Regions from separate parts of the Marinobacter sp. 3-2 genome, predicted to be linked through region 3. Evidence: predicted binding sites of a transcription regulator. Region 3 holds the regulator's gene; each other region holds the start of a gene.
What was found. The regulator FliA, encoded in region 3, starts transcription of late flagellar genes. The targets are predictions, from matches to a motif close to CTAAAGTTTNNNNNNNNNNNGCCGNTAA.
Positions count from the first base shown of each region.

Region 1: a site for FliA is predicted at 3,233-3,260, ahead of EDB94_RS17510 (methyl-accepting chemotaxis protein). Genes of this name have one in related genera too.
Region 2: a site for FliA is predicted at 2,587-2,614, ahead of EDB94_RS17980 (methyl-accepting chemotaxis protein). Genes of this name have one in related genera too.
Region 4: a site for FliA is predicted at 4,857-4,884, ahead of EDB94_RS07800 (methyl-accepting chemotaxis protein). Genes of this name have one in related genera too.

Region 1 is NZ_RJUQ01000017.1:149,263-155,153, reverse strand. It holds gene EDB94_RS17525 (DUF1631 domain-containing protein) at 1-1,607, shown strand, start outside; gene ampD (1,6-anhydro-N-acetylmuramyl-L-alanine amidase AmpD) at 1,677-2,303, shown strand; gene EDB94_RS17515 (hypothetical protein) at 2,304-3,191, shown strand; gene EDB94_RS17510 (methyl-accepting chemotaxis protein) at 3,312-5,342, shown strand; gene EDB94_RS17505 (cob(I)yrinic acid a,c-diamide adenosyltransferase) at 5,388-5,891, opposite strand, start outside.
Region 2 is NZ_RJUQ01000018.1:33,745-39,635, forward strand. It holds gene rnt (ribonuclease T) at 1-231, shown strand, start outside; gene EDB94_RS17980 (methyl-accepting chemotaxis protein) at 306-2,552, opposite strand; gene EDB94_RS17985 (SDR family oxidoreductase) at 2,710-4,695, opposite strand; gene EDB94_RS17990 (hypothetical protein) at 5,081-5,380, shown strand; gene EDB94_RS17995 (insulinase family protein) at 5,445-5,891, shown strand, end outside.
Region 3 is NZ_RJUQ01000011.1:338,807-344,697, reverse strand. It holds gene flhF (flagellar biosynthesis protein FlhF) at 1-661, shown strand, start outside; gene EDB94_RS03375 (MinD/ParA family protein) at 730-1,542, shown strand; gene EDB94_RS03370 (RNA polymerase sigma factor FliA) at 1,574-2,317, shown strand; gene cheY (chemotaxis response regulator CheY) at 2,480-2,863, shown strand; gene EDB94_RS03360 (protein phosphatase CheZ) at 2,884-3,669, shown strand; gene EDB94_RS03355 (chemotaxis protein CheA) at 3,686-5,836, shown strand.
Region 4 is NZ_RJUQ01000013.1:81,371-87,261, reverse strand. It holds gene EDB94_RS07810 (YbcC family protein) at 1-1,163, opposite strand, end outside; gene EDB94_RS07805 (NADH-quinone oxidoreductase subunit L) at 1,163-2,737, opposite strand; gene EDB94_RS07800 (methyl-accepting chemotaxis protein) at 2,864-4,789, opposite strand; gene EDB94_RS07795 (hypothetical protein) at 5,123-5,677, shown strand; gene EDB94_RS07790 (hypothetical protein) at 5,674-5,891, opposite strand, start outside.

The DNA.
Region 1 (5,891 bases), on a different contig from region 3:
CCGGCAAGGTGCCCTCCCGCTCCGGTCAACGTGGGTCAGTAGAGAGTTCAGTGCCGACCAGTGCCAGCGGTCAGGCGGATTCTGCCAGCGAGAGTCAGGGTATGTCTCAATCACAGGCCACTTTCTCGGAGCTCAGCGCGCTGTTGCATCGCGGTGAGTCCAATGCTGTCACTGGTGGATCCCCGGTCGGCGAAAGCTACATTGATACCGACAGGCTCATGGCCCGTTTGACTGAAGCGCAGTCGAGTAGCAGGCAATGGGGTGAAGGTACCGTTGTACCTCTGAACGAGCAGCTTCAACCCATCCTGCGTTCCGGCGACGGCAACAGCCTGAGCGTTGGGCAGGTCGACAGTGACGTGATCAATCTGGTTTCCATGCTGTTCGACTTTATTCTGGAAGATCGCCAACTGCATCCGGTGATGAAAGCATTGATCGGGCGCCTGCAGATTCCGGTGCTGAAAGTTGCGCTTAGTGACAAGAACTTTTTCAACCGGGGCGGTCACCCGGTTCGAAAACTGCTTAACGAGCTGGCACTTTCGGCCATTGGCTGGACCGAGAAGAAGGCCGGGCAAAGAGACCCGCTTCGGGACAAAATCGAATCGGTGGTAGATCGGGTTCTGACAGAGTTCACTACCAACGTCTCTCTGTTTGAGGAGTTGTTGAAAGATTTCAGCCACTTCATGGATCTCGATCGCCGACGTCGTGAGCTCGTCGAGCAACGTCTTCGGGATGCTGAAGAAGGGCGGGCTCGACAGGAGCGGGCGTCCCAGGCGGCGGAAGGCCTGGTTAAGGAGCTGACAGAGCAGCGGGACGTACCCGAACCGGTTGCCGGCCTCCTGAGCGAAGCCTGGACCCGGTACCTGCAATGGGTTGTCCTCCGGGAGGGCGAGGAAAGCGACCGGTGGCAGCACGCCCGGAACGTGACCGAGCAGTTGGTCTGGAGTGTGGATCCGCGCCCGGTCACTGATACCACCAGGTCAGATCTGCTGAGGGCAATACCGGCCATTGTGGACGACCTTCGCAAGGCACTGCAGGATATTTCCTGGGACCCGTTTGCCACCGATGCGGCCATTCGCGACCTTGAACTTGCCCATGTGGACGTTTTCCAGCGATTGGTGACGGCTCCGTCCAGGCCGGAATCACCTTCGGAACCAGAGGATCTGCTCGTTCCGGAACCCGCTGCTGAGCAGCCCGTCGAGCCCCCTGAGCCGGCGGCCGAAGACGCTGTCAAAGCAACGCCCGCGCCGGCCGAGCCTGAAGTGCCTGTTTCTGTGGTCAGCGAGGCTGCCTCCCAGGCGGACGCTGAAACGCAGACTGCTTCAGTATCTCCAGAGTGGCTGTCAAAGGCCGAAAGCCTGCGTGTGGGTTCCTGGATTGAACTTACCCGCGACGAAACCCGGGTGCGCTGTAAGCTTGCGGCCTTTATCAAGGCTACTGGCAAATATATCTTTGTGAATCGCAGTGGCGCGAAGGTGGCAGAGTATCTGCGTCAGGAGCTGGCCGCCGACATGGAATCCGGGAAAATCAGCATGCTGGATGATGGTCTGATCTTCGACCGGGCACTGGAGTCGATCATCGACAACCTGCGCAGCAGCCGCAAGGACTGATTCGTAGCAACCGTGGCAACTTTGTGATTCAATCAGAGGCTGTAATGCTCTGAAACTTTTGGAATTACTTTGCCCGATTCAGACGTTTTTTCCGAACGCCCTTCCGCCTCCGGTACCGATGGAAATTCGCTTCGCGAAACCGGGCGGATTTCCTTCGCCCGCTGGACCCCTTCGCCGAATTTCGGGCCTCGTCCGGATGGAGCGGGCATTTCTCTTCTGGTCGTCCACAATATCAGCCTGCCTCCGGGCCAGTTTGGTGGCCGCGAAATAGAAGACTTCTTCTGCAACCAACTCGACCATTCTGCGCACCCCTACTTCAAGACTATCGAGGGCGTCCAGGTGTCTGCGCACCTGCTGATTCGCCGCGATGGCGCGCTGGTGCAGTTTGTCAGCCTGCTTGATCGGGCCTGGCATGCCGGCCGATCGTGTTTTGAAGGGCAGGAGGAATGCAATGATTTTTCCATCGGGATTGAGCTGGAAGGGACCGACGACACCCCTTACACCACCGAGCAATATCGCATGCTGGCGAAAGTGGCGGACCTGATTATGACGGCCTGGCCGGATATCACGGCCAATCGGATTACCGGGCACTGCGACATTGCGCCCGGCAGGAAGAGCGATCCCGGCCCGGCTTTTGACTGGCGGTATTTCCGGTCAGCCCTGGAAATAGTCCGAGGATCGGGGAGGAACGTCTGAATGGTATTTGTTGTGTTTCTTCTGGCCTACATGGTGCGCAGGCGTCTGGATTCCCTGGACATGCTGTCTGGCGATGAGGTCTGGCGCCGTTGGTTCCGCTACGGCAGCCGGGTCAGGGCCGGCCATGAATCGGGGATAGCAACCGGGCTGGCACTGGTCCTGTTGCCGGCCCTGATACTGGGGCTTGCGGAATACCTGCTGGTGTCTTCTGGCTGGAGAATGGCGGCTTACCCGCTGGAGTTCCTGGTGCTGGTCGTCCTTATGGGAACGCCGGGCTGGCGACAGGTACTGCGGGCCTATGCGGAGGCGTGGCATCGGGGAGACATGCAGTCGGCCTGGCATCATGTGAAAGACCTTCTTCCGGCCGATGAACGGGGAGCCGCAGTGTCTCCCGAGGCCATGCACCTCTCCCTGTCCAAGGCACTGATGGTTTCGGTGTTCCAGCGCTTTTTTCTGGTGGCTTTCTGGTATGTGGTTGGCGGTATCGGTCTCGCGGTCCTGGCGCGTGGGCTGGTAGCGCTCGCCGAGCAATGGCCGCAGGCGCCGGCCAGGCCCAGGTTTGCAAAAATGTCCGACCTTGCCGGCTGGATCCCTGCCAGGCTTTTGTCGTTAACGTTCGGAATTGCCGGAGATCTGGCCGGCTGGCTGCGTGAAACTCGCCAGACTCTGACCGGAATCTCCAAAAAAGCGGGCGAGGTACTCATGATTTCGGCCAACGGGTCGTTAACCGGGTATGCACTGGATCCAGCGAGGTTTTCCCGGATTCACCCGGATGAGTGGACAGCGTTTGGGGGAAGGAGTCTGCGAGCGGTAAGGGATCTGCTGAACAGAAGCATGCTGGTATGGATATGCATACTCGCCCTGCTGGTTATTTCCGGCGTCGTTTAGCCCGGATTTTATAAAACATTACAGTTTAACAACAAATAAAGCTTAAGTTTTTAAGACTTTAGGCGACAATAGAAGAAAAGAATTAACGTTCAGTGGTTATTTGCCAGCACGAGGGTCCCTGTGAAGCAACTCATTAATCCTGCCATTGCCCTGATGAACCGGCTGCCGATGGTCTACAAGTTCAGTCTCATCAGCATTCTGTTCCTTTTACCAATTGGCGGGCTGTCCTGGCTTGCCATTTCCGAGCTGAACCGCTCGGTTCAGACCATGACCCGGGGTGTCGAGGGGCTGGAGCAACTCCAGCAAGTGGATCGGCTGGTGGATGCGGCGATGGATTATCGAGACTATCGCTCACCGGCGATCATCAAGGATGAGAGTGCCATTACCGCAGTTTCCGAAGAAGCGGCCGCTGAGATTGATAGCCTTTTGGCGGCTCTGACCGCAGAAGAGCGCTCGTTCGATACGACTGGCTCCTGGGCCGATCAGGTTGAAGGCCTTCGCCAGGAGTGGGAAGCATTGCGGGCCGATGACAATTATCAGGGCAGCTTCGATCCTCAGTTCAAGTATTATCAGGAATTCGTTCAGAAGGCACAGGCGCTGCTTTCGGCCACCATTGAAATCTCTGGTTTGGGGCAGGGGGCCTCAAGAGAAAACCAGTTGATTCTGGGCCTGGTCCAGGACTCTCTCCCGGCTGCACGCACCGTGATCGGTCGGGCAAAATCCTACGGAATCTTCGCATTGGTCGAGGGGCAGGTAGGTTATGCCCTGAGCGAAACCCTGAACGAAATCTATGACCAGTTGACTAATCGCACCTCCTTGCTTTCACCGGCCTTGGCTCTTGCTTCTGAAGCATCGCCGGCCCTTGCCAATCAGGCAGGCAACGCCATTCAACGGGTTGACGAGAGTTTGATGGTGGTTCGGGATCATCTGGATCTGAACGTGATAACGCCCATGCGTCTGGAAATGCCCTGGACCGAATACGACGATCTGATGTCCGGGCAGTTGGCCCACTACGACGACGTCAAGACGGCTGCCTTCAGCGTGGTCGACTCGAACCTTCGCGCACGGCTCGAGAGTGAGATCAACCAGCGTCGCCTGATCGTGGTTGCCCTGATCGCCGTGCTGCTTGTGGTTGTCTATCTCTACATCGGCTTCTTCATGTCCGTACGTACTGCCATCAACCGCTTCAGCGAAGCCGCGCGGAACGTTGCCGCCGGCGACATGACCACGCACATCAGTTTGCGCAACCGCGATGAGCTGGGCGAGTTGACGACGGAATTCAATAACATGACCGACCGGATTGCCGAGCTGATCCGCTCTGTCAGCCGGACGACGGCGGACGTAGACCAGCAGGCCACCCGGGTCAATGACACCGCTGCGGCCAACAGCGAAGCGGTTGCGCGTCAGATGGAAGAAAGCGGCCAGATCAATGAAGCCATGAACCAGATGGTTGAGGCGGTTCATGAAGTCACCGAAAGCGCGCACCGGGTTGCGGACAGCGCGAGCAATGCCGAACAGGACACAGAAACCGGCCGGGGCGTGGTGGCCGACACGGTTGAAACCATCAACAAGCTGGCAGGTGAAATCTCAGGCGCGGTGGAAGTGATCAACCGGGTCAGCAAGGACAGTGACAACATCAGTCAGGTGCTGGTCGAGATCAAGGCCATCGCCGAGCAGACCAACCTGCTCGCCCTGAACGCCGCGATCGAGGCGGCCCGAGCCGGGGAGCAGGGGCGTGGTTTCGCGGTGGTTGCCGATGAGGTTCGCTCGCTGTCACAGCGCACGCATAAATCGACGGAAGAAATCGAAGGCATGATTTCCCGGCTCCAGAGCGGCGTCAAGGACGCGGTGTCGGCCATGACCAACAGCCGGGACGTGACCGAGGCAACGGTGCAGAAGTCCGGAGAGGTGACAGAGGCCCTGGATAGAATCGCCAAGGGCATCTCCGTGATCGTGGATATGAGTCACCAGATCGCCCAGGCCGCCGAAGAGCAGTCTGCCGTCGCGAAAAACGTGAACTCGAACGTTGAGCAGATTGGCGAGCTGGGCCATAAAACAGCCGCCAATGCTGAAGAAACCCTGGGTTCTTCCAGAGAAATGTCGCAACTGACAGCGTCGCTTCAGCGTCTGGTGGAAGCGTTCAAGGTCTGACCAGCGGACCTTTGCGCGCGATCAGGCGCATAAAAAATCCGGCCCTTAGAGGCCGGATTTTTTTTGTTCCCAGAGAATCTCTTCGCCACCCTCGCGCCGGGCCAGTACGCGGGCGATGACAAACAACAGATCCGATAGACGGTTCAGGTAGTGTCGGGAAGCGGTGTTGATCGAGTCCTCATGGCCGAGGGCGACGACAACCCGCTCTGCACGACGGCAGACCGCCCGGGCAAGGTGACATTGGGCGGCGCCGGGACTGCCGCCGGGCAGGACAAAATTCTTCAGCGGTGGCAGGCCTTCGTTGTGCCGGTCCAGGGTGCCTTCCAGCCATTCGATGTGTTCGTCACCAATCACACGGCTGCCGGGGATGGCAAATTCGCCCCCAAGGTCAAACAGATGATGCTGAATGCGGCGCAGGCTCTCCACCAGTTCGTCTTCGCTGTCCAGGGTTTCGATTAGCAACCCGATATGGCAGTTGAGTTCATCAGCGGTGCCCATGGCTTCAACTCGCTGGGCATTCTTGGCAATCCGGTTGCCATCGGCCAGGCC
Region 2 (5,891 bases), on a different contig from region 3:
CCGTTCCATCCTTTCTCAACCTTCGATACCGCCACGCTGGCCGGCCTGGCCTATGGCCACACGGTTCTGGCCCAGGCCTGCAAACTAGCGGGCATTCCGTTCAGCAACAAGGAAGCCCATTCCGCCGCCTATGACGCGGAAAAAACCGCAGACCTGTTCTGTGGCATTGTGAATCGCTGGAAAGAACTGGGCGGCTTTCCGCCTCCGGTGATCCCCGAAGAGACCGAGTAACCGCCATAAAAAAACCCGCTGAAGCGGGTTTTTTTATGTGTGCCAGGCATAATTGTGGAAGGCACGCCTCGCACTCAGCTGACTTTAAAGCGGGACAGAGAATCCTTGAGCTGATGGGACAACTCCGCCAAGTCACCACTGGCTTCGGAGATCTGGACCATGGCCTGTTTGGTCTCCAAGGACTTTTCAGCAATTGTGGATACGTTGCGCGTTACTTCTTCGGCCGTGGCTGATTGCTCTTCGGAAGCCGTAGCAATCTGCTCCGCCATACCGGACATCCGGGCAACCTCTTCCACTGCCTCGCGAAGCTGCAACACTACGGTTCCTGCCCGCTCAGAAATACCTCTGGCCTGGGTGCTGCAGCGGGTAACCACCTTTGAAGCACGCTCCGAAGAATTAACCAGAGTTTCGATGGAACTACTGATCTCCTCGGTCGCCTTCTGGCTGTTCTGGGCCAGGCTGCGCACCTCATCCGCGACCACCGCGAAGCCCCTGCCCTGTTCACCGGCCCGGGCCGCTTCAATAGCGGCATTCAAAGCCAGCAAGTTAGTCTGGTCGGCGATGGACTTTATCGAATCCAGAACCCTGGTGATGGATTCCATATTCTTTCGCAAGTCCTCTATGCCGGCTTCTGCTTCCTCCAGTTCCCTGGCCATAGCACGGGTGTCCTCAGCGGAGGATTCCACCTCGGTGGCGCTGCGGCTGACCGCCTCATCAGTGCGCCGGGCGGCGGCTGCCGATTCCGAGGTATTCTGGGACACCTCGCTGATGGCAGAGGACATTTCTTCAATGGCCGACGCCACCTGCTCAGTCTGCTCTGCCTGCTGATTCACACTGTCCAGAGTCTGCGAGGTGGTACCGGACAACTGTTCAGATGCACTGGCCTGGCGCTGGGACGCTTCTTCAACCTTGAAGATCACTTCTTTCAGGTCTGACACCATCTTGAGCATGGAGCCGTATACGCCCGTAGCCTTGTCACTGTCGGACGAATCAATGACCAGGTTACCTGCAGCTACCTGTTCCGCCAGTGCCTGCAATTCGGACGGGTCTTTGCCGAGGGGTTTCATGATCCGCACTGCGGTCCAGACCGCGACGGCCGCCACGGCCAAGAGCACAATAGCAATGGCTATCGCCGCCAGCGTCCACATTTCACGCACCGGCGCCAAGGCCTCGTCTTCGCTAATCTCCGCCACCAGCGCCCAGTTCAGCCCGCCTACGGTAACTGGCCTGTGGGCGGAAAACACTGGCTCGCCACGGTAGGACGCAACCACGCCTTCACCGGAATTTCCGGCCAGGGCCTCATCCACCGATGTCGAACTAATGCGTCCATTCTCTGGGTCGGCAAAGGAAGCGACAACACTGCGGTTTTCCGGATCCAGGTAGGAGTCTGACCGCATCAGGTTATCCGGCCCCACCAGATAGGCATCCCCGGTTTCGCCCATGCCATCTCGTTCCATCATGATGTTGTTCAGGCTGTCGATGGGAAACTGGAAGGCCAGCACGGCCAGCCGCTCATCTTTTTCGGAATATATGGGGGTTGCCACAAATCCGGCGGGCGCACCGTAGGACGGTACATACCGAGTAAAATCAACAAAAGTCGGAGCAGTATCCTGTCCGTCAGACATCGCCTGACGATAGGCTGCCGCCAGGCCAGAATCCGCGTAGGGACCGTCTTTCAGGGAGGTAGCAAAATCCACCTCTTTGGCTACGGAATAGATAACATGGCCTGTATCGGCATCAATCAGATAAATATCGTAGTAGCCAAACGCCTCCTGAAACTCCTTGAACGAGGTGTGCCACTGTTTGTGAAGCGTGTTATAAAACTGCGCGATATGGACGTCAGCCGATACCAATTCGTCTTTCTGCCCCACAGGATTCGGGTTGTCCACGATGTAACCCATCTGCAGAGCCAGGCTGTTTTTGCTGAGGGATGCAACGAAGTCCGAGGCTGAACGTCCGCTAGCACCACCATTTTGCTTCAAGGGTGGCAAAAAATTCTGCTGATAATAAGCCTCGACGTTTTCTCGTAAGGTCGACTGCTCCTCTTGTACCAGTTTTTCATAATTCTGGAATGCCAAACCAAACCCCTGGGCCGCCGTTCGGGTCCCGCGATTATTGGCCATGGCTTTCAGCTGCCGGGCAATAGTGCTGAGATAATCTTCAACACTATGCTGCTTATTGGTAGCCGCAATAGAGAGTTGTTGCAACGCCTGTTCCGTCAGGCTCTGTCGGGCAATTTCGGCGTTAAAAAACGAGATGGCAATGACGGGAAGCAGGCCAACCAGCAGCAAAGTCAGCAAAAGACGTTTCTTGAGAGTCATCAATAGCCCTTCTTTTATATTGTTCTTATGTTAACCATCGGCTATCGGCACGTTTTCTTTAGCCCAGAACAATTGATAAAAGAGGCGAATCTCGTTTAACCCATTAATATGGGAGGGGGAGTAACTCCCCCTCCCACTGGAGTCATGGGCTACCACGTTACCAGTAGATGCCCCGCATGATGGCGGCGAAAGCCACCTGCTCGCTGGACACTTTTGGCTTCTCCCCGGAACGGCTACCGGCGGCGGCCGGTGAATCCGGGAACATCCGGTAACCGGTGTTCATGACGATCTCGGCCATCTTGGGCGCCAGGGCGTGAAGCACCTGGGCAAAGATACCCAGGCGGGTAGCGATTCGCTTCGGCCGATAGACAATGGCATCGGCAACCATGGTTGCCGCCTCGTCCGGCGTTAGCGTGGGGACAGAATCGTAGATCTTGGTTGGCGCAATCATCGGCGTTTTCACCAGCGGCATGTTAATGGTGGTGAACGTGACATTGCGATCCGACCATTCCGAAGCGGCGCAGCGGCTGAAGGCATCCAGCGCGGATTTGGAAGCCACGTAAGCCGAGAACCTGGGAGCGTTGGTCAACACACCGATGGACGAGATGTTGACCACGTGACCGCGGCGATTCTCAAGCATCTTGGGCGCAAAGCCCATGATCAGACGAACGGAACCAAAGTAGTTCAGCTGCATGGTGCGCTCGAAATCGTGGAAGCGGTCGAACGACAGATCCAGTGAACGGCGAATCGAGCGCCCGGCGTTGTTGACCAGCACGTCGACCTGGCCATGGTTATCCAACACGGTCTTCACGAACTCGTCGCAGGCATCCATATCGGAAAAATCGCAGGGATAGGCGTGCACGCTTGCGCCCCGGGACTCCAGCTCTGCGGCCACTTCCTTCAGGCGCTCGAGTTTGCGGGCACCGATCACGAGGATCGCGCCGGCGTCTGCCAGTTTCTGGGCAGTTGCAAGACCAATACCGGACGTAGCACCGGTCACCACGCAGACACGACCTTCAACCGTGCCCTTGAGCGTGCGGTCCTTGAACAGGTCCGGATCCAGATTGCGCTCCCAGTAATCCCAGATCACCGGCGCGTAGTCCGGCAGACGGGGCACTTCAATGCCTGTGCCTTTCAGAACGCGCTCGGTTTCGCGAGCGTCAAAACGGGTCGGGTAATTAATGAACGACATCACGGATGGCGGAATGCCCATGTCATCAAGGATTGCCGACGTCAGACGCTTCACCGGCGGCAAGTTCTTCAGGCTCTGACGAATGAACGGAGGAATAAAGCCGAACATTCGCGAATCGATCCGCATCCCCATTCTGGGTGCGTGACCCGCCTCGCTGAAGATGTTGAGAATTTCACCAACCTTGTACGGGTCGGTATCCACCAGGTGGAAGCATTTGCCGTCTTCACCTTCGAGGTGGGCAATGTGATCCATGGCGTTAACCACGAAATCCACCGGCACAATGTTCAGACGCCCACCCTCGACACCAATGGTCGGAACCCACTGGGGCAGCGCGTGGCGGATTTTCTGGATCATTTTGAAGAAATAGTAGGGGCCATCCACCTTGTCCATTTCACCGGTAGCGGTATGCCCAATCACCATGCCCGGGCGGTAGATGCGGAAGGGAACCTTGCATTCCTCACGAACGACCTTTTCAGATTCGTGCTTGGTCCGCAGGTACGGATGATCCAGCTTCTCGGCTTCCTCGAACATGTCTTCGCGGAAGATTCCCTTGAACAGACCGGCAGCCGCAATGGAAGAAACGTGATGGAAGTGCTTGGCGCCCATCGCTTCCGCAGCATTCACCGCAGCGCGGGTGCCCTCGATATTGGTTGCCTGCTGGGCTTCTTCATCTGCGCCCATATCGTACACGGCGGCGAGGTGAAAGAAGTGGTCGATTTTCCCTTTCAGGGCTTTCATCGTCTTGGCGTCGATGCCCAGATTCTTGCTGGTCAGGTCGCCTATGACGGCCTTCACCTGGGTTTCATCCGCGCCCCAGCGCTCACGCAATTTGTCCAGCTTGTCCTGGGATTGTTCACGTACCAGTACGTGGACAGTGCCACCACGTGCCAGAAGCTTCTCCACCAGGAAACGGCCAATAAATCCGGTGCCACCCGTCAGGAAATAATTCATCAATCTTCCACCCTGCCTGTTGCTCTGTTGTTGTCTATCCATGCCGGCACCCATACGACTAAAGTCTTAGAGTTTTCCGGAAACGCCGGCATTGTACTTAATTGCAACCTTCATGTATCGAACTTTTTTAGAGCTTTTACTCTGTAAGCCTTTGTTTTGTATAGAGCTATTACTCTAAATTTTTGACCCGACAAGCGGGACATGCCTGTCCGGTTCGTCGACACAATGTTTTTGAGACTAGCACAGGAATTGCCCCGTGCATGCTCAATTTCCGGATTACCACAATGCAATGAAAGCGCCCGCCAGCAATGACATAATCGGGAACTTATCGCGCCTTTTGGCATCTCTTGTTTTCACAGGAACACCGACCTTCGGAACCCCTACTATGCAGAAAGACAATCCCAACGCGGAACGCTACATTTCGATTGCCCGGGCCTGCCTGAAGGCCATCAACGACACAGCCGATAACGCTGGTTCACGGGAAGAGAAAATTCAGGCGGTCTACGAGGCCATCGACAAGGCCTTCCAGGCCGAGTTCGCCGATTATCGCCAGTCCGTCGCCATCATGGCCACGGTTCTGGAGCGTATTGCCTCGGGCCAGCTGGACAGTGAGAAAGCCGCAGACCTGGCACGTAAAACACTTGACCAGCAGCCTGAAAGCACCCGCAACGCGCTGATGCACTGATTCGCAAACCTCTTCTCCGGATCCCAGAGGGCCTATGAACACACGTACCGTCAGGAAGAACTCCATGCAGAACCCGATCTCACGCCTGTTTTCCCTGCTCATACTTTTGCTGTTCAGTACCCTTGCTCTTTCTGCGCAGATTCCGGAGAAGAGCCCCAATGACGACAACCAGTACCGGTTCATCGAACTGGATAACGGCCTGAAGGTCATTCTGGTGTCTGATGAGGATGCAGACAAAGCAGCGGCCTCAATGAACGTTGCTGTTGGTAGCGGAGATGATCCGGCGGAGCGCGAAGGCCTCTCCCACTTCCTCGAGCACATGCTGTTCCTCGGGACCGAGAAATACCCCGATCCGGGCGAGTACCAGCAGTTCATCAAGAGCCACGGTGGCCAGCACAACGCCTTTACCGCGTTCCAGGACACGAACTACTTCTTCGATGTTCAGGCCGAATTTCTGGAACCGGCACTGGATCGGTTCGCCCAGCAATTTTCCGCGCCCTTATTTACCGCC
Region 3 (5,891 bases):
CCGCATGGAGTGGCTGGATGAGGGCGGCGCCTACGCGTTGGTGGGGCCGACAGGGTCCGGGAAAACCACCACCATCGGAAAACTCGCCGCTCGCTACGTGCTCAAGCATGGTTCCGATTCCGTGGCCCTGGTTACCACGGATCGCTATCGGGTGGCGGCGCACGAGCAGTTATTCGTGTTCGGTCGGATCCTGAATGTGCCGGTTCGGGTCGTGGATGAGAGCCACAGTCTGGACGATATTCTGGACGAGCTGTCAGACCGTCATCTGGTGCTGATTGATACCGCCGGACTGACCAGTGCGGACAAAGGCTATCAGGAACAGCTGGCCGAACTGGCTCGCAGCCATCACAATATCAAAACCCATCTGGTGGTCTCGGCAACCAGTCAGCCTCGCATCATGAAATCCGTGTGGCATTGCTATAAGATGGCAAATCTTGCGGGCTGTGTGATGACCAAAATCGACGAGGCCCTGACGCTGGGCGAGTCTCTCGGGTTTGTGATGGAAACCGGTCTGCCGGTAGCCTATTACACAGACGGCCAGAAGATTCCTGAAGACCTGCACCACGCAGAAGCCGTTCCGCTGGTGCGGTTGGCCGTGGATCGGCTGAAAACACTCCAGCAACAGCAAGCGGTCGCAGAGGGCCTGAAAGAACACGCCTGAGACCGGACAGATTGACAGCAGGCGTCGGAGACAAAGCCGGCGAAACGTGGCGAGAGACCAAAAACAGTATGAGCAGAGCACATCCGGTACAGGTGATTGCAGTTTCCGGCGGAAAGGGTGGTGTCGGCAAGAGTAACGTGTCGGTGAACCTCGGAATTGCCCTGGCGCAGAAAGGCCGGAGAGTGGTGCTGCTCGACGCCGATCTGGGGCTCGCCAATATCGACGTCTTGCTGGGCATCACTGCCAATCGCAACCTCCAGGATGTTCTGGCGGGCGATTGTGATCTGAAGGACGTTCTGGTGAATGGTCCCGGTGGCATCAAGATTGTCCCCGCCTCTTCCGGTACCCAACGAATGACCCAGCTCAGCCCCATGGAACATGCCGGGCTGATTAATGCGTTCAGCGAACTGGGTGATCAGATCGATGTCCTGATCGTTGATACCGCCGCCGGTATTTCCGAGTCAGTGGTCAGTTTTCTGAGAGCGTCGCAGGAGCTGCTGCTGGTTGTCTGCGACGAGCCGACCTCGATCACCGATGCCTATGCCCTGATCAAGCTGATGAACCGTGATTATGGAACCAACCGCTTCCGTATTCTTGCCAATCAGGTCCGGAATGAGCAGGAAGGCCGGCATCTGTTTGAAAAACTGACCCGGGTCACCGAGCGCTTCCTCGATGTGGCACTACAATACGTAGGAATAGTCCCCTACGATGAGGCCGTGAAGAAAGCAGTTCAGCGGCAGCGTGCGGTGCTGGACGCCTATCCCAGGGCGAAAGCTTCACTGGCCATCAAGGCGCTGGCGGACAAGGTAGATAGCTGGCCGTTGCCGTCCTCTCCCCGCGGGCATCTGGAATTTTTTGTGGAGCGGCTCGTCGAAGTCTGAATCGGATCCAGTCAAACAAAAAACCGGATACATGACATTGGCGAAAAACCTCGGAATCTATAACCAGTCAAGTGCGCAGAAGCCGGCTCAGCTCATTGAGCAGCACGCGCCGCTGGTCAAGAAAATTGCCCTTCACCTGATGGCTCGCCTGCCGGCGTCCGTCCAGCTTGAAGACCTGATGCAGGCCGGCATGATCGGTCTGCTCGAGGCCGCCCAGCGTTACAGTTCTACCAAAGGTGCTACCTTCGAGACTTACGCCGGTATCCGTATTCGCGGCGCCATGGTGGACGAAATCCGCAAGGGTGACTGGGTGCCACGTTCTGTTCATCGCAACGCCCGTCGCATTTCCCAGGCCATCAAGGCCGTTGAAGATAGACTTGGCCGCGAAGCCCACGACCAGGAAGTGGCCGAAGAGCTGGGTATGGGGCTACCCGAATACCACTCCTACCTTTCCGATTCCAACAGCGGTCGACTTTTTAGCCTCGACGAGCTCAATGAATCCGGAGAGCTGCCGATAGAACAGACAGAGACGCAGGATAATCCCCTTGAGGGGTTGTCCTCCGATGCCTTCCGGCGGAGCCTCGCTGAGGCGATTGAAGACCTGCCGGAGCGGGAAAAGCTGGTGTTGAGCCTTTACTACCAGGAAGAACTGAACCTCAAGGAGATTGGCGCGGTGCTCGGCGTCAGTGAGAGCAGGGTAAGCCAGATTCACAGCCAGGCAGCCCTGCGCCTTCGGGGACGGCTCTCGGATTGGCGTCAGGAATCGGACAACTGACCGCGTTCAGTCTGTGTCGCCAACGAGGTAGTCTGTAGTTTTTGGTAACCGATGCTTTACAACCGAAGCAAAGGTCCGACAATAAGCGGTTAAAACAGCGGCCTGCTAGACTTTGAACGCAAAGGTCAAACGAATTCCGGGTGTTACTAACTGGAGGTCCCATTGGACAAAAACATGAAAATCCTCATTGTGGACGATTTCTCCACAATGCGACGGATCATCAAGAACCTGCTGCGTGATCTTGGCTTCACCAACACCGATGAAGCTGACGACGGCAACACGGCACTGCCAATGCTCAAAAGCGGCAAATACGATTTTCTGGTGACCGACTGGAACATGCCGGGCATGTCAGGCTTCGACCTGCTCAAGGCCGTTCGGGCGGACGAGAATCTGAAAACCCTGCCGGTATTGATGGTAACTGCTGAGGCCAAGCGCGACCAGATCGTTGCCGCTGCCCAGGCAGGCGTAAACGGTTATGTGGTCAAGCCGTTCACCGCTGCCGTGCTCAAGGAAAAGATTGAGAAAATCTTTGAAAGAATCCAGTAACCAGAGGTCGGATGGCTCTCATGAGCGATAGCAAAAAGAACCATCGGGGCCTTGAACCGGAGGTGACGGAAAAGCTCCAGCGGCAGGCAGCGGAACTGGCCGAGAGTGTTGATGCGGGTGATTATGCCAAAGCCATGACCCTGATCAATGAACTCAGCGAGGTCAGGGATCAGAGTCTGTACCGTGAGGTAGGGCGGCTGACGCGGAGCCTGCACGAAGCAATCCGGAACTTCCAGATTGATCCCCGTAACGCCGAGCAGCAGGAAGCATTGTCAAAGATGACTGATGCCTCTGATCGTCTCGAATACGTTGTGCAGATGACCGGTGAAGCAGCCAACCGGACCATGGACCTGGTTGAGGAAACCATGCCGGTGGCCAATGCCCTCAGAGACGAGGCCGCCGCGTTGCGTGATGAGTGGCAGCGCCTGCGCCGCCGGGAAATGCAGCCGGCTGAGTTTCGCGAGCTGTACGGCCGGATTGATCGCTTTTTTGTCAGCATGGCAACCGATGCCGACACCATGTACAGCAACCTGTCGGAAATCCTGCTGGCTCAGGATTATCAGGATCTGACAGGTCAGGTCATCCAGAAGGTCACCGCCCTTGTGAAAGAGGTTGAGGAGCAGATGCTCAGCCTGGTGGTGATGGCCAGTCATGTGGACCAGCTCACGGGCACGGTGCACCAGATTGAAGAAAAAGAAGAGTCTGCAGAGAAGGGCGTCGGGCCCCAGATCAAGGCCGATGAGCGTGAAGATGTAGTTTCGGGGCAGGACGACGTAGACGACCTGTTGTCCAGTCTCGGTTTCTGAATAATGAGGGTAACGCATGGCGTTTGATGCTGATGAAGAGATTTTGCAGGACTTCCTGGTAGAAGCCGGCGAGATCCTCGAAAAGCTGTCAGAGCAGTTGGTAGATCTTGAGCGACATCCTGACGACAGTGATCTGCTCAACGCCATCTTCCGTGGTTTCCATACCGTGAAAGGCGGAGCCGGCTTCCTTCAGCTTGAAGCGCTGGTGAACTGCTGCCATTCCGCGGAAAACGTTTTCGACATCTTGCGTAATCACAAGCGCAAGGTGGATTCCGAACTGATGGACGTGGTTCTAGAAGCACTCGACTACGTCAATGCCATGTTTGAGCAGGTCCGCAATCATGAGGAGCTGACACCGGCGCCGGACGAACTGATTGCCCGTCTGGATGCCTTGGCCCAGCCTGAAGGCGAGGGGGCACCGGCCGCTGCCGCTCAACCTGAGCAGGAAGAGAGTGAACCGGCAGAAGACGGTGGCGACATCACCGACGACGAGTTCGAACAGCTTCTGGATGCATTGCAGGACGAGAAATCAGCGGAGGTTTCCTCGGCTTCGAGCGCCGGATCGGCCGGCGGTGACCAGGAAAGTTCTGGAGACGACGAAATAACCGACGACGAATTCGAGGCGCTACTGGACCAACTGCACGGAAAAGGTCAGTTTGCCGGTGCGCCAGCTGGCGAGGAAGAGGCTTCTGGTAAAGAAGAAAGGCCGGCTGCCAAGGCCGGATCTGCTGGCGGCGATGACCTGATCACCGACGACGAATTCGAGAAACTGCTGGACGATCTTCACGGCAAGGGCGGAAGCCCGACCGCGGGCGGAGAGCCTTCAGCCTCGAAAGAGCCTGCAGCTCCAAAACAGCCCTCAGCGCCGAAACAGACTGCATCCTCAAAAGAACCAGCTTCACCGAAAGCAAACGCGTCAAAGCCCGAAAAGTCGAAGCCGGCCGAGAAGCCGGAGGCCAAAGGCGCTGCCGCACCGGCGATGCCTGCTCGCGAGAATGCCCCGGCCGCGGAAACGACGGTTCGTGTCGACACCAAGCGGCTCGATGACATCATGAATATGGTGGGTGAGCTGGTGCTGGTGCGTAACCGCTTGCAGCGTCTGGGTGCCGAAAGTGAAGACGAACACATGCACAAGGCGGTATCCAACCTGGATGTGGTTACGACTGATCTCCAGTCCGCCGTCATGCAGACCCGTATGCAGCCGATCAAAAAGGTGTTCGGCAGGTTCCCCCGCGTTGTGCGCGATCTCGCCCGAAACCTCAAGAAAGAGGTGAACCTGGTGATGCATGGCGAGGAAACCGATCTGGACAAGAACCTGGTTGAAGCGCTGTCTGATCCGCTGGTTCACCTGGTGCGGAATTCGGTGGACCACGGGATCGAGGCTCCGGAAGTCCGCGAGAAGGCCGGGAAGCCCCGCCAGGGCACGGTTACCCTCTCCGCCGAGCAGGAGGGAGACCATATTCTGCTGTTTATCGAGGATGACGGCGCGGGCATGGATCCGGAGGTCCTGCGCCGCAAAGCAGTCGAAAAGGGTATCTACGACCAGGACGCAGCGGACCGGCTGACCAATTCGGAGTGTTACAACCTTATTTTTGCCGCCGGATTCTCTACCAAGGAGCAGATTTCGGATGTGTCCGGTCGTGGCGTCGGCATGGATGTGGTGAAAACCAAGATTGGCCAGCTCAATGGCCAGTTGAGCATCGAATCCGAGCTGGGCAAGGGCTCTCGCATTGTCATCAAGGTTCCGCTGACGCTCGCCATCATGCCCACCCTGATGATCATGCTGGGCGATCAATCCTTTGCGTTGCCGCTGGTCAACGTGGTCGAGATTTTCCATCTGGACCTGACCAAGACCAACATCGTCGATGGGCGCGAATGCATTGTGGTTCGGGATAAAGTCTTCCCGCTATTCCACATCAAGCGCTGGCTGGTTCGTGGCGGCGCTGGCCAGGAGGTGCCCGATAACGCCCATGTTGTCATTGTGGCCATGGGTACCAAGCAGGTCGGGTTCGTGGTCGACCAGCTGGTTGGTCAGGAAGAAGTGGTTATCAAGCCCCTTGGGCGAGCGCTCCAGGGTACGCCAGGCATGGCAGGTGCCACCATTACCGGTGATGGCCGGATTGCGCTGATTATTGATGTGCCAAGCCTGTTGCAGCATTACGGTTGAGCCGGGCCTTCCGGCGCTTTTTGCCAAAGAAGGCCGAAGAACGATGGATTGGGTA
Region 4 (5,891 bases), on a different contig from region 3:
CTGTCGGCGGGTTCGGCCTCAGTAACCTCGAGCGCCGGCGCCAGCAAGCCCGGCAATTGTGGCCGGCAAAACCCGGTGCCCTTGGGTCGATAGGAGATCGGGAGGCCGAAGAACCCGGCAAACCCGAGGGTCTGGATAGCGGGATTCTGGGCTTCCAGCGCACGACGATAGACCTCCGACCGAACATCAATGCAGAAGGCCGCCTGTAACTTGAGCGGCTGATCGTCCGACGAGGGATTTTCAGGACTGGTAAGAAGCTTTTCAGCCATCTGTGACTGGTAGGCCGACTCAGCCTCTGTTTGCTGGCGCCAACCTGTCGTTTGAGATTGCTCGTGGGTCTGCAGCATCTCTGGCCAGGCATCCCACTGTTTGAGCCAGCGTTGTTTCAGTTCGGCAAAGATGGCCCCGCCAACGTGTTGGACGTGCCGCCATATGGCAAGCTCCCAGGCCAGTCGGATGGCCAGGAGACCCGGCAGCAGGTCTTCCTCGTGGCCACTGAGTCGCGCTTGCCACCGCAAGTAAGCGGCCCAGGATGACCAGCCGTTGATATCCAGCAGGAGCGCATGGGCGTAATCCGGCGCATAGTCCGGTTGTGATGCCAGGGCGTCGAGAGCATCGGTAATCAGTTTTTCATGCTGATCCGGTAACACCTGAAACTGCGAGGGCAGGGATGGTTCGCCCATAACAATGGCAATGCCGCGGTCAGCCCGGGTCATTTGCAGCCAGCTATGGTAAAGGTCCTGGGCATCCGCCTTGAAATCACCGGCATCCAGACGCTGGAAATAGTCGCCGCAGAACTGGCTTATCTGATGCACAACTTCATCCTGCCAGCCTACCTGGTGGGCGGTGTCGCGATTGCGATCCAGCTGGGCGCTCAGATTCTGCCAGTGTTCGGGCATGCTGGCGGTCTCCGCGGCCGCCGAGCCGTTGCCCTGTCCGGCAAGCGCGGCCTGATTCTGGCAGCAGGTGCCATTGAGTGCCGCCATGCGTGAAGCGACCCTGGTGAATGGCAGGTCCCGCATTTCCCAGAACGGATTCACGGCGATCATCTGATCCAATGGCCAGGAGGGCGCGATTCGCGCGCAGGCATCGGTGACGGCCGCATGCCAATCTGGTGTATGGGTGGTTGCTTCGGTGGTGGCATTAAGGCTCGACGCTAACATTATGCGGACTCCCTGGAACCAGAGGTTGAAGAGACGCTGACCACGGCTCGCGGCCGAACGACATCAGGCAGTTTGGCAGGCCATATTTTCAGGGTCAGACGGGTGGACCACTCATCGAGGTAGCCCGCGGCGAACAGGAACCGATAAAGCCTGGCGCCTGCGGGTGAGAAACGGTGGTAGCGAATCTGGTAGTAGCCGCGTACCAGTATTGCGATAAGGGCAGCGACAAAAACCACTTCCAGCAGGCTTGCCTGGCTTTCCGGTGGCGCAAGCAGAAAACCGAAGAAGGTTTTCTGTAGCCAGTACAGTGCCCAGAAGGCAGCACCAATAACCAGGCCACGGGCAACGGTGAGAACGCCGCCGCCGGCTGACAGGAACTCTGAGAGCAGAATCGTCAGGGCGATGCCTGGCACAATCCATGAAAACATGTGCGCCGTGCCGGCCTCATTGGATACGAAAACAGTCGGCAGCATGAACAGGCCCGCCAGGGCGGCAGCGGCCAGCCACTGTTTTGGCCCGGGCTCATTGACGGCAACCAGGCGTTTTTTCATCGACAACTCAACGGTATTGCCGGCGTTCAGGAAGGTGTGAGCCTTGTACGCGGAATGCGCAACCAGATGCAGGAGCGCCAGCTCGTACAGCCCCAGAGCGCACTCAACCAGCATCCAGCCCATCTGGGAGCAGGTTGACCAGGCCAGCCTTACCTTGATGGAAATACGGGTCATCATAACAAGGCTTGCAAACACCGCCGTGGGGCCTGCCACGGCAAGCAAAAGCCACTGGGCAGCGCTTACTTCGGAAATAAGCGGTGCCATCAGAATCATCAGGAAACCGCCAAGGTTTACAACGCCGGCGTGAAGCAGGGCAGAAACCGGCGTGGGTGATTCCACCACCTGAATCAGCCAACCGTGGAAAGGCATCTGTGCGCATTTGAGCAAAGCAGCCACAGCCATCAAAACCGCAGCGATCTGGGCGCCGGCGGGCACCTCTGTTGCACCGGATACCTGGACCAGAATCCGATCAATAAAGGGCGTGTCGTACTGGACGTAAAGCAGGAGGAACGCCAGTGCCAGGCAGAGCTCCGCAATTCGGGCAAAAATGAATTTTTTGTGCGCCGCCAGGGCGGCGCGCGGGCGATCAGGAAAGAACATCAGCAACTGGTGCAGGCTTACGCTGATGGCAATCCAGCTGACGAGGAACACCAGCAAATGATTGGTGATGGCGATCATGGCCACGCTGGCGAGGATCACCTGAAGCCAGATCATGAAACGGCGCTGGCCGGGATCCCCGGCAAGATACCTCTCCGAGAAGCGTCCCAGCACCATTCCAAGCAAAGTGATCAGCAGCAACATGATTGAGGCCAGAGGCGCGTGACTGAACCAGACGCCATCGACCGGCCACCACCAACTTCCGATTGCGGCGGCCAAAGCCGATACAAAGGCAAGCTTGAAGGTCAATGACCGTGCGAGAAGGTTGCTCTGGTTGGTTGCCAATCCGGTCGCGACTGCGCCGGCACCGAAAAGCACCGGTACCAGCAGTGAGAACAAGGATTCGATCGCCTGAACATCGAACATGCGAGGACCTCGGAATCAGGAGTATTTAGTACGCGTAGTATCCGAGGCTTTCGCTGTGAACAAAAATATATATATCTGATCGTTTCGTTCGTTATTAAAGAATGATTGCCGGGTATGGAAACTGGGTCAGGTCCTGTAAGAGTCCAATTGAGACTTCAGTTTTTCAGCGAGTTGTTTCAATGTTTCTGCCGCTTCATTGGTTGATGCGGCGTTCTCCTGGCTGCTGCCAGCCATTTGCCGAATGTGCTCAAGGCGCTGGTTGATGTCCTCAGAAACCTGGCTTTGCTGCTCGGCGGCGCTGGCCATTTCAATGTTGGTATCCCGAATGGTTCGAACGCTCTCGCGCAGTGCGTCGATCGCGTTACCGGTTTCGCGGATCATGTCGTTGGTTTCAGTAGCCAGCTGGCTGCCAACCTCAATAACGTTTGTTACACCGGCAACGCCTTCCTGTAGGTGATTGATCTGGTCCTGGATCTCCTTGATTGATTCCTGGGTTCGACGGGCCAGGTTCCTGACTTCGTCGGAGACCACAGCAAAACCTCTGCCGTGCTCCCCGGCTCGGGCTGCCTCAATCGCTGCGTTCAGGGCCAGAAGGTTGGTCTGTTCTGAAATGTTTTCGATGACGGAAAGAATATTACCGATGTTATCCGATGCTGCTCGCAGTGAAGCGCTGGTTTGCACGGAGCTCTGGTTGTTTTCGAGCTGGCTCTGTATTTTTGCGGTGGTTTTTGCAATGAGCGACTGGCCACTTTCGGCCAGGCCATCCGCCTCTTTTGCAATGTTTTCGGCCCTGGATGCGCTTTCGGCAACGGTTTGAGCGGTTGCTGTCATTTCATTCATGGCGGTTGCAACCTGCTCTGTCTCCTCGGTTTGTTGCGAGACGACGGTTGCGGAGTCCGATGCAATGCCCCTGAGACTCGACGAGGCCTCAAGCAGGCTTTCCGACGAGCCTTTGGTGTCTGAAATCGTGGTTTGTAACCGATCAAGCAAGCGGTCGAAGCCCTGGGCCATGACATCCAGTTCGCTCTTGCCCGTTGCATTGAACCGCACAGTGAGGTCGCCCTCTCCACTGGCAATGTCGTTGATGGCGTTGATCATTCTTTGAAGAGGCCGGGCTACAACCAATTGTGCGAGGGCACTCAGGCAGCCGATCAGCACCAGTCCGCCGATCAGAATTGCAATGATCGTCTTGATAGTCTGATTGCGAACCATGGCTGCCACTTCGTCTTCTGAATAGCCGGTTACAATCTGGTACCCCCAGGGATCAAACGCAGTGCGTTCAAGGTTCCAACCGTCCGGCTCGGTTTCCAGCAGGTTTTGCAGTGGATCGGGCTCAATTGAGTTGGAGTGCATGCGGAGTCGACCCTTGTCGTCCACCAGGGCGAGAAACCCCCTGTCCAAGAGGCTGGATGAGGTGATGGCCGCTTCAAGTTCTTCAAGGTCCGCTGAATAGCCCACATACCAGATGCCGATAATCTGGTTTGAGGCGTTACGGATCGGGCTGTACGCGGTGAGGTAGGGGTTGCCGAGGATATCGACCTGCCCGAAGTAAGCTTCGCCCCGGCTGATGGCCTGCCCGGCGGCGCCCGCCATATTCAGCTTGGTACCGATGGCACGGGATCCATCATCTTTCTTGACGTTCGTGGAAACCCTCACGAAGTCCTGCCCGTCGCGAACGAAGAGTGTGGCTGTGCCGTCCATGACCTGGGTAATCCCGTCCACCAGATCAAAATTGTTGTTGATCATGGTGTCGCCCAGAAACAGTGCTGGCGCCGATTTGCCTGCGACGGGTTCCGTTCCCTGAACCCTGGCGGTTCCCATTTGCTGACCACGCTCAATCAGCAGATTCAGAGAATTCTTCACCCGTTTTGACATGAGCTCGTCGGTGATGGAGAGCATTCCGGTGATCTCCTCGACAAGATCACTCTGCCTTTCAGCGACGTCTGCCGTGATCGTTTTCTGCGTGTTCAAAGCGATCACAATGCTTGCGAGCAATGCGATGACCAGCAGAACAACGGCAATCGAGACGATGAACAGTTTTCTGATAGACATTCTGATTCCCCAGAATCTATAAGCCGGACGGAGTATTGGAGCACGCAAACCACTGCGATCTTTTTTTATATCGGCCAGGATCGGTGCTTCGTTAATCATTATTTCGTCATTCGTGAATGATTCCAGAAATTACGACGCGTATGTGCTGCCAAGAGAGCAGAAATGTCGCTCCGGAGGCACAGGCCTGGCTGCGGGTTTGTAAAACCTTCTTGCAATCACCATATTTCGGCGTCCACGAAATGATCCATCGATGGAGCTCGAGCTCATCGTTCAATGGGCATTCCTGGACGACGCGTGCAAGAAGTGAAAACCGGAAAAGACCGAGGCAAAGAATTGGATTGTGAAAAAAAGGGCGCTTTCCTGGCTCGAAGGAAAAAGCACTCGACCCTGACCGCCGGGGTTTATTACCCGAAACCCGAAGCCAGTGCAGCCGACTACTGGGGTGTCTTCGTTGATAATACGCCCTACATATTATTGGTGCCTGACGAAGAACGCAGTGCCCGTGAAAAGGCCGAACGGCTGGCTGAATCCGCGAATTTCCGCACGTTGCTTGAAGCAACCCTGACAGCCTGTGAGCGTATTGAAGCGAAACCTGTTGATGGCAGCGCCGTGGATTGGGGCGCGCCCCTCACCGTGATAAGCGCCAGTCGCTCTGGCGACGTTGAGACGGGGACAAGAGAGATCGGCGAGGTCAGGGCAATCCTGATGCCCGGTTGTCATCAGGCCGTGGCAGACACCCTGTGTATCGACGATACGCTGGCGACTGTGATCGATTCGAAATTCCCGCAGATTTCGAATTTTGACGATCTTCCAGAACTGTCGGAGCGAGACGTGAAAATGTCGCTGGGTAACCTGGAAGCCCGCAAGCATCCACTAGGTGGTCACTAGGGGCAGGTGCTCGCCGGGATTTCCGGAGTTTCCTGGAGGGGAATTGCGCAATCTTCCGGCAATGCGTCGGTCAGCTGCATCAACAGATCTGTTGTGTGGCTCATTTGCTCGCTGAGTTGACTGTAATCAGTGCTCTGCTGATTCTCTGACTGCTGGGCGGCAAGCTGGTACTGCTTTTCGAGGATCAGGTCCTGCAGGAATCTTATTTGCCGGG